2 regions of the Sporosarcina sp. P26b genome follow, and region 2 is predicted to be linked to the other one. Evidence: riboswitches for the same ligand, from Rfam matches in the RefSeq annotation. Region 2 holds a riboswitch; the other holds the start of a gene.
What was found. Region 2 has a riboswitch for S-adenosylmethionine ahead of CSV69_RS13790 (MFS transporter). Riboswitches for the same ligand answer to the same signal wherever they lie in the genome.

Region 1 (5,222 bases), on a different contig from region 2:
GAAATATCTCCCATCTTGACGGAGAACGTCCCACCGAAACCACAGCAATTATGCGCGTTTGGTAGCGGGATCATTTCGAGACCTTCCACCTGATCCAATAGTTTTCTAGGTTCTTCACTGGCACCTAGTAATCTCGTCATATGGCAAGAGGGATGATAAGTCGCTTTTCCTGTCAATTTTGCTCCTACATTTTCGACTTGCAAAACATTCACAAGAAACTGTGTGAATTCATACGTTTTATCCGCTAGCTTCTGTGCTCGTGGTAACCAATTCGGATCGTCTTTAAAGACGTCCGGGTACAATTTAAACATTGTCGCACATGATCCAGAAGGTGTAACTACGTATTCAGCGTCCTCAAACGTCTTAATCATATTCTTCATAGCTGACTTTGAACTTTCAACATATCCACTGTTATAGGCAGGTTGTCCGCAACATACCTGTCCTTTGGGAAATGACAACTCACAGCCTTGTCTCTCCAATACTTCCACCATGTCTTTGCCTGCGTCTGCATAAAACATATCAACCAAACATGTTATAAATAAGCTAACCTTCATCCCTTTCACCTCTTCGCAATATCTTTATAGTCAACAGGTCATCAGATGACTAACTTTTTACATAGCATACTATACTTATCCTTCCATTAACAGAGCATTCATTCATTATTATTAAAAAATTCACTCAACGTATAGTGAGTGAACAGTGTTATTCATGTACCGACTGCCAATATGTCGTTAACACAGACTCTACATTCAACAAGTGGGCTTGCATGGTACTAGCCGCTTTTTCTGGTTGCTGTGATTGAATAGCTAAAAAGATCGCCTCATGTTCATCGTGTAAACGCTCTACTGTTGCTGTTTCTGTGTAGAGACAAATGCGACGCGTCTCTCTCATCGATTCACTCATCAACTCGGCTACTTGACTTAATAAGTTTAGCAATAACGGATTTTTTGTTGCTTCTGCGATGGCAAAATGAAAGTCCAGATCCGCTTTTTCTCCCAGTAGAATATCTCCGGCATGCTCCTTCATTTCATGAAGCGCCGTTTCCATTTTCTCCAAATCATCTGCTGTACGTGATTCCGCTGCATTCGCCGCCGCTCCGGTCTCCACTATTTTTCTTACAGCCAATAAGTGTTGAATATCCTGTTGATTCATAAGCATGGCACTTTGCAGAGGAAAGATTAGATCGACAGAAGAGAACTCCTTGACGTATGTACCCTCTCCCTGACGCATTTCAATCAGTCCTCTAGCACGTAATGTAGATAAGGCTTCACGGATTGTAGATCTGCCAACGGTAAAGTTTTCAGCCAGTTGCTGTACAGAGTCCAATTTGTCACCCGGTTTTAACTCTCCCGACTGTATAGAGTTCAATAAACTATCTGCTACTTCTTCATATATTTTCTTTGGTTTAATTTGCTTATATTTCATCTTGCTCACTCCGTCCTATCACTAACCCAGCTTATCTTCTCTAATTGTAATAAACTTTGCTTACAATCCTTGCCATCGCGGTAGCCTGATAAACTTCCGTCTTTTGCAATAACACGGTGACAGGGTACTACAATCAACACGGGGTTTTTACCTATTGCAGATGCCACCGCACGAACAGAAGATACATTTCCTATACGTTCCGCTATATTTGAATATGTACGAGTTTCCCCATACGGTATTTGTTGAAGGGCTTGCCATACTTGTTGCTGAAATAGTGTCCCTTTTAAATCGAAGGAAACCGTTGGGAAGTTCGTTATTGTACCTGATAAGTACTCTTTCAACTCACTTATATAGACTGTTAACTTCGTTTTGTCTTCTATTAATCCTTCCGTATCAGAGCGTTTCAACCATTCCTTTAATCGCTCTACACTATCGTCAGCCATTCCGACATAGCACAGTCCCTTTTCCGTAGCTGCCAGTGTCACTAGCCATTCATTAAATTCAAATTGTGTCCAATACACCAAAATATTCACTCTCCTTCATCCGAATAGTTTTAAGCCCACAGCCCCTAGAATAATGAGCGAAAGAAAGAAAAGACGTTTGAGGCTGGCGGATTCTTTGAAAATCAATATTCCCATCAACACGGCTCCAGCTGCTCCAAATCCTGTCCAAACCGCATAAGCTGTACTCATCTGAATTTCTCTCATCGCAAGTGACAAGAAAATAAAGCCGAAGCCAAATACCCCTACAATGAGAAATAATCGTTTAATGGAACGCTTTTGCAAGTAATAATTGATACTCATTACACCGAAAATTTCACCGAGACTGGCAATAGCTAAATACACCCATGCCATTATCAGCCACCTCCTTCTGCATCCACCTGATCATCGTCCGTTGTAAGCTTAATGCCAACTACGCCAATGACAATCAAACCGATGAACGATAGCGTAACCCATGTGAACGCTGCATGAAAGACGAATATATCCACTAATAGGATAGCGGCGGCGCCGGATCCTGTAAAGACTGCATACACCGTACCCGAAGGCAATTTTTCACAAGCCTTAATAATGAAATAAAAACTAAAGATAATGGCCACACCGGTTCCAGTCCATTGGAGTACTGTGTCAGAGTACCGAAGACCGACTACCCAGAGGATTTCTATAACTGCCGCCAATGCGACGTAACTCCAAGCCATAAGGAAGACTCCCCCCATCGTGATGCGTATCTAGTAAGTATAGCAAATATTTTACTGAAACAAAAAAATCATCTGATCACACTTTAAAGGAAGCTTGCATCTAGTATATCTGCATGATAGAATAAATCCGTCAACAGTTTTGCCTATATTGCGAATATTCTTATCGAGAGAGACGGAGGGATAGGCCCAGAGATGTCTCAGCAACCAGCCACAGGCACGGTGCTAAATCCAAGGGTGACAATCACCTTGAAGATGAGAATATTGTATACACTTGTATGTTCGAGGGCCTATTCGAAAAGAAGAGGTTCTTTTTTATTTTTTCTAGGGGGATGGATATTCATGACAAACAACGGATTAGAAACAAGACTAGTACAACTTGGCAACCATAGCGATGAGAAAACCGGCGCAGTCAACACACCAATTTACTTGTCAACAGCTTATCATCATCAAGGACTGGGCAAGTCAACCGGGTATGATTACACACGCACAAAAAATCCAACACGTTCTGTTTTAGAAGAAGGAATTGCAAACTTGGAATCAGGAGATCAAGGATTCGCATGTAGCTCTGGGATGGCTGCCATTCAACTAATATTATCTTTATTTAAGGCTGGTTCAGAATTATTGGCGCCTGAAGACTTATACGGCGGCACGTATCGCTTATTTAATCAATATGAAGAAATGTATAATGTGAAGACTCGTTACCTTTCGTTCAATGATGTAGCAGAAGTCGAGCAAGCGATTACAGATCAAACAAAAGCGATTTTCCTAGAAACACCTACGAACCCGCTAATGCAAAATATAACAATCCGTACGTATGCGGAATTGGCTCAAAAGCATAATGTATTGTTGATTGTCGACAACACATTCTTGACACCTTATTTCCAGCGCCCAATCGAAGAAGGCGCAGATATTGTCATCCATAGTGCAACAAAATATATCGGTGGACATAATGATGTTCTAGCAGGTCTTGTCGTCGCTAAGGGTGAAGAATTATGTGAACGGTTATTTACAAACCACAATGCAATCGGTGCTACATTGTCCCCTCTTGATTCATGGCTTGTTGTACGCGGTTTAAAGACACTGCACTTACGCATGAAACAACATGACGCAAATGCAAAGGCGATGGTATCATATTTAGAACAAGAACCTCTTATTGTAGATGTGCTCTACGCAGGAATCGGTGGTATGTTGTCATTCCGAGTGCAGAACAGTGAGTGGGTTGGACCATTCCTAGAGAGTATGAATCTAATTTCATTTGCGGAGAGTTTAGGAGGAGTCGAAAGCTTCATCACGTATCCAACTACGCAGACGCATATGGATATTCCATTGGAAGAACGTAATCGTCGCGGAGTAGATGACCGACTGCTGCGTTTCTCAGTGGGCGTGGAAGACGTGGAAGATTTAATTGCAGATGTGAAACAAGCACTTTACGCTGCAAAAGAGGTAGTAGAAGGTGTCAAAGTACAATAATGTATGACCAACAGCTTAAACAGTCAATTTCATTTTGACGGTTCAAGCTGTTTTTGATTTGATCGAAATAACACGAATAACTTCATTAGTTAGACGTTAAAGTATATAATAGAATGAGAAATACGAATACAATTGGAGGCGGCTTTAATGAAACGATTAGAAAATAAAGTAGCAGTAGTAACAGGTGCCGGATCTGGTATTGGACGAGAAATCGCTGAACTATATGCCCGTGAAGGTGCAAAACTGATCATTGCAGATATGAATATGGAAGGTGCAGAAGAAACTGTCCAGACTATCATAAGTGCAGGCGGTGAGGCTCTTGCGGTTAAAACAAACGTTACCATTGAAGAAGATGTACAAAACATGATTGATACAGCTGTTGAGCAATTCGGCACACTGGATATTCTAGTAAACAATGCGGGGATCATGGACAATATGTACTCTGCTGCTACAGTAACTGATGATGTATGGGACAAAGTTTTGGCAATCAACACAACAGGAGTAATGCGGGCAACTCGTAAAGCACTAGCTATATTCGAAGAGAAAAAAGCAGGTGTTATCGTTAATATGGCATCTATTTCAGCGGTCACTGGCGGACGTGGCGGTCTCGCATATACGGCGTCAAAACACGCAGTTGCAGGTATGACAAAAAGTGTCGCCTCTCAATTTGGCCCATTAAACATACGCTGTAATGCAATTGCTCCCGCACAAATACCGACCAACATTACAAACAGTTTAGTTCAACCTGATGAATTCGGTATGAAGCAAGCATTAAGAGGTGTAAATATGATGAGTCGTCCTGGAACGAAGGAAGAAATCGCTAATATTGCGCTATTCCTAGCTTCAGATGAATCCTCTTATGTCAACGGTGTCGTAATGGAAGCTGACAACGGTTGGTCTGCATATTAAAATATCATTATCTACTTACATGCAAAAAAGCATCCAAAGTTTGGATGCTTTTTCTTTATTAATGAACTTGTTGCCACTTTTTCTTTTCACTTGAATAGACGACCGCTGCCGGTGCTGCTATAAACGCAAGTGCGGCCATTCCCGCGAACATCCCAGCGAACTCTTTACTGCCAAATGAAAATCCCGCTACTGCACCTAATATAATTCCTGCAATTACCGCTGA
Region 2 (5,222 bases):
CTATTTTGGGGGGAGTGGACGCGAAGGTTGGGCGGTCGAAAGGGAGATTCCCACACTACCACAGTTTCATCGCCCTATTTCCAACAAAAAAAGGCAGAGCGTCGTGAAAACGCTCGACCCCCTACCCAATCCTTATTATTTTCCCCAGTGCTCCGCGATGAATTCAGTGCGGCCAGAACGGGCACGGTTGTCTGTGTAATGTTCTTTTTCTTTTATGTAATAATCTTGATGGTATTCTTCAGCCCGGTAGAAAGTTTCTGCGGGGCGGATTGCTGTGACGATCGGTTTTGAGAAAACGCCGCTTGCCGCTAGGTTGGCTTTCGATTTCTCGGCAACTTCCTGTTGCGCTTCTGTGTAATGGAAAATCGCGGTTGTGTACGATGAGCCGCGGTCGTGGAATTGACCTTCTGCGTCTGTTGGGTCGATTTGTTGCCAGAATACTTCGAGCAACTTTTCATATGAAAACAAAGCAGGGTCAAATGTGATTTCAACAACTTCCACATGGCCCGATTCACCATTTTTCACATCTTCATACGTTGGATTATCGAGATGCCCGCCCATATAACCTGACTCGATATCTTGGACGCCTGGCCATTCTTTAAACGGTTTCACCATGCACCAGAAACATCCTCCTGCAAATGCAGCTTTTTCAAACTTTTTTTCAGTCATTGTCTATATCTCCTTTCAATTATAGCGAGTGTACAAAACGCCTCTTTTAGTAAACCGGTACCCATCCTTCTTGTGTTACGAAGATGCGGGCAGCTACTACTTTGCGATCGGCTGCGAGTGTGAAATAGTGGCGGATGTTTTCCGGAACGGAAATTAAATCACCTGGGTTAAGATGCACTTCAAAGAATCGTTCGTCTTTTCCTTGAATGATGAATACGCCGTGACCACTGACTATGTAACGCACTTCATCGTCTGTATGGTGGTGTTCTTGTTCGAAGTTTTTCAGAAGTTCATCCAAATTAGGTGTCGCATCTGATAGTGAGATAATGTCTGCCGTTTTATAACCGCGGCGCTCTGAAATATCGTCGATTTCTGTTTTAAAAGCCTTAAGAATCTCTTCTTTTTCCTCATCAGTTAAATTGAACTTTTCACGAAGATTTTCGGGTAGCTTTTCGATATCCCAATGCTCATAAATGACTTCTTGTTGCTCCAGAAATGCCGCAACCTCTGTTTGTGTTTCAATAACCTCGTTTGTTCCTTGAATAGTAATTGTCGCCATTCTACTCTTCCTCTCTTCTGTTAAATTGATAGTTCCTTACTTACACTTACACATTCAAGCGGGCTTCAATGATCCGAATGCAGTCATGAAAATTTGTGAACGGGGAAAAAGGAATGTTCAAGTCCTCGCATTTTTCAAGTAAGAAATCCCGCGCAATGACGATATCCGCAAGCTTCGCCGCTTCCAGATCTGTAATCGAGTCACCGATGACAATACTCGTTTGCTGCTGGGCAGTGTTCTCGCGAATAATCGTCGGCTTACAGCAACCGCAGCCTTGATTTACACAGTTTTCATCACATTCATGCGGGTAAAGGATGTTGATGTGTTCTCCTGAAAAATCGCTTTCGTTGCAATAGACTTGATCGAATGGCCCGAATGGTTCAAGCAATGGATGGATGAAAAAGTCGATGCCGCCACTTACAATATAGAGCGGTATATTTTTTTCGCGGGTAAACTGAACAAATTCACCAAACCCTTCCCTGATTTCGGCATCCTCCAAAACGAACGACACGATTTGTTCTTTTTGGGAAGTAGGCAATAAAGCAAAGAGCTTACTGACCCCTTTTTGAATGGACACCCTTTGCGCCATAATATCGTCCTTTATCCCTTCCCATCCAGGGGGAGCGAACTTATCCATAATATTGACAATATTATCTTTCATCGTAATCGTACCATCGAAATCACAAAAAATTACCGGGTTGAACTCTGCACTCATACCTATTTGTCCTCCTTGCCGCCTATCAATAAAACCTCTTCTACTATAAGAAGAGGTCATTTATTCATCTTCTTATCTCCCAACAACACGTTGCAAGAAGTAGCACCGTGTCCCTCCACCTAGATAAGAAATCTCGTACTTTTTTCAATTGATTCTGATTATTGCATTGTTCGACTTCTTTGTCAATGAACGCTTATCCAACAGTAGTTTTATGAAATAACCGGGACGGCTTTATCCCGCGCCTTATTCTTTTCCTCTTCCTCTTCCGGTACGCGAATGAATTTAACAATAATCGCACTCACTACATAGAGGGCACTGAAAATCCACACAACCCCTTCGGCTCCGACTAGCCCGATAAACGCCAAAGCGATGGCTGGTGCTACGAATGTGGACAGACCCGCGGCGAAGTTCAACACGGACATTGCTGCGCCTTTATCCGCACCTGCAACGGATGGTACCAGTGCACCGATTGGTACATAACCCGCTACCAAACCGCCCCAGATGAATCCGACAATGCTCGTCATGAGAATACTTCCGTTTGTTATCACCGGAACATAAAACAGAAGAGGCGTGAAAATCGCACAGCCGATTCCACCAAACCAAATGATTGTGTTTTTCCAACCGAATTTATCCCCAATGAAGCCGAACACTAAATTGAAAATGATGTTTCCTAAGAAGAACGTACCCCATAATTGCAACCAAGCAGTTGTTTCAATGCCATGTTGCGCCATATGCATCGGTAAGAATACCGGAAATCCATAGACACTTAAACTATTGATAACACGGACAACTCCACCTGCAGCAACCCGTTTGTTCGTTTTCAAAATGGTGATGCCTTTCAATAATTCTGTGATTGCTTCTTTTTTGTTCGCGAGTTTTTTCTTTTCGAACTTGTCTTTATTGAGTACTAAAGCGAAGATCGCACCGACACATACCCAGAAAATAGATGTCCACATTGTATTGATGTAACCGAGATACTGGATTGCGTAACTTGAATACCACGCGCCGAGCACCATCATTCCCGCACAAAATGCAAACCAGAACCAACCAACGGCAGAACTCAATTTGTTTTGCGGTGTCTTATAAATGACCCATGTCAAGAAGGAATAGGCAAACAACGGATAACCGAAACCTTTAATGAAATAAGTGAGAAGCATAATCGGGTAATTCATCGTTGAGAAACCAAAAATGATAAACCCTGCAGTACCGACTATATAAACGGCTAACCCGAGTGCCATTGTACGTTTTGGACCAAATACTTCTACACAGACGCCTGAAAACCAAGAAGACAGCGCGATCGAAACTCCGTAGACTGTGAAAATCGCAGCTGACTGTTGAATGGTCAACCCACTTTCAACTAAGAAAGGACTTAGCCAACCGGCCTCAATTCCGTCCCCCATCATGAACAGCATGACACCGAAAAAACCCCATCCTAAGTTTTTCGTAATACCGATTTTTTCTAACATACTGTTCTCTCCATTTCTACTCTAAGATGCGAAACTCATTGATTCAAAAAAAACCCTTCCTGTAAAGACAGAAAGAGTTGGTGGCATACCTACCGCTAGCGCAATAAAAACATGCCTTACCCTTTCTATCTCTCAAGCTACGCTTGCTGGATTTGGCACAATTATGTTGCCGAAGTTTCATAGGGCCAGTCCCTCAACTTCTCTCGATAGAAAATAAACAATATGTAATTGGTCGAACAGTGTCAAAAGTTGAACTAATGAGTTAACTGTATAGAATAATTAATCGTAAGTCAACCACTTATTGAAACTTTCTAAAAAATAGTTTGAAATATGGTATACTTTCTATCATAAATCGTTTATTTGAAAGGATTTTTGATATGAAATCGTATATTGATATAAAAAATGGTGTTGTCCCCTCGGTTTGTGCGCTTGATTGCCCAGACCAATGTGGATTGCTTATTCATAAAGAAGACGGGAAAATCATTAAAATTGAAGGTGATCCCGATCATCCCATCACAAAAGGCAGTATTTGCAACAAAGTTCGACATATGACTGAACGCCTTTATGACCCAAAAAGGATTACAACCCCTTTGAAACGCGTCGGGGAAAAAGGCGATGGACAATTCGTTCCAATCAGTTGGCAAGAAGCCATCACAACCATCACAGACCAATGGAAAAAACTGATTTCTGAAGACGGTCCTGAATCAATTCTACCCTACAGTTTCTACGCCAATATGGGGAAACTCAGTTCCAAAGGGATGGATCGCCGTTTCTTCAACCGCCTTGGTTCGAGTCAATTGGACCGGACGATTTGTTCAGTCGCCGGCGAGGTTGGCTACAATTACACGATGGGCGGACGTTTCGGAACAGACCCCGAAGAAATGACGGAAACGAAATTATTTGTTTTCTGGGGCATCAATGCCGTCAGTACCAATATGCACCAAATCATGATCGCGCAAAAAGCGAGAAAAAACGGTGCTAAAATCGTCGTCATTGACGTCCATAAAAACCAGACGGGACGCATGGCTGATTGGTTCATCCCGATTCTTCCCGGAACTGATGGAGCGCTTGCACTCGGAATCATGCATGTTCTTTATAAAGAAAAGCTGGTCAATCAAGCGTTTTTGGAACAGTATACAATCGGCTATGAAGAGCTCGAAGAACATGTATTGCACTACGACCCGCAAACGGTTTCCTCTATTACAGGTGTGCCAGAGGAAGATATCTATGAATTGGCGCGCATGTACGGGACCGTCTCTCCTTCGATGATTCGCATTGGCAATGGGCTGCAGCATCACGATAACGGTGGCATGATGGTCCGGACGATTTCCTGTTTGCCTGCTTTGACAGGGCAATGGGCATTGAAAGGCGGAGGTGCGCTCAAATCGAATTCCGACTATTTGACGCATAATACAGCCGCACTGGAACTTCCCGAACTTCAGGTAGTGCCAACGCGCAGATTCAATATGAATTTATTGGGACAAGCATTAATGGAGGAACAACAGCCGATTCGCTCATTGTATGTCTACAATAGCAACCCCGCCGTTGTCGCACCGGATGCCAATAAAGTACGGGATGGCTTAGCACGCGAAGATTTATTCACAGTTGTCCATGATTTGTTTTTGACGGACACGGCCTTGTACGCGGACATTGTTTTGCCAGCGACATCCGCTTTCGAAAACACGGACATCTATACGTCTTTCTGGCATCACTACATTCATTTGCAGGAACCCGTCATCGAAACTTACGGGGACAGTAAATCCAACCCGGACGTTTTCAGATTGCTGGCGCAAGCTATGGGCTTTGACGAGCA

Region 1: it holds a riboswitch for S-adenosylmethionine, as region 2 does, so the genes downstream of both, CSV69_RS10710 (methionine biosynthesis PLP-dependent protein) here and CSV69_RS13790 (MFS transporter) in region 2, are expected to answer to the same signal.

Annotation. Positions count from the first base shown of each region.
Region 1 is NZ_PDYW01000010.1:48,810-54,031, reverse strand. It holds gene CSV69_RS10735 ((Fe-S)-binding protein) at 1-554, opposite strand, end outside; gene CSV69_RS10730 (FadR/GntR family transcriptional regulator) at 703-1,425, opposite strand; gene CSV69_RS10725 (methylated-DNA--[protein]-cysteine S-methyltransferase) at 1,431-1,946, opposite strand; gene CSV69_RS10720 (DMT family transporter) at 1,965-2,279, opposite strand; gene CSV69_RS10715 (DMT family transporter) at 2,282-2,620, opposite strand; SAM riboswitch class I at 2,778-2,879, shown strand; gene CSV69_RS10710 (methionine biosynthesis PLP-dependent protein) at 2,960-4,090, shown strand; gene CSV69_RS10705 (glucose 1-dehydrogenase) at 4,238-4,999, shown strand; gene CSV69_RS10700 (hypothetical protein) at 5,058-5,222, opposite strand, start outside.
Region 2 is NZ_PDYW01000022.1:8,892-14,113, reverse strand. It holds gene msrA (peptide-methionine (S)-S-oxide reductase MsrA) at 136-669, opposite strand; gene CSV69_RS13800 (1,2-dihydroxy-3-keto-5-methylthiopentene dioxygenase) at 716-1,228, opposite strand; gene CSV69_RS13795 (2-hydroxy-3-keto-5-methylthiopentenyl-1-phosphate phosphatase) at 1,275-1,943, opposite strand; gene CSV69_RS13790 (MFS transporter) at 2,153-3,409, opposite strand; SAM riboswitch class I at 3,532-3,622, opposite strand; gene CSV69_RS13785 (molybdopterin oxidoreductase family protein) at 3,787-5,222, shown strand, end outside.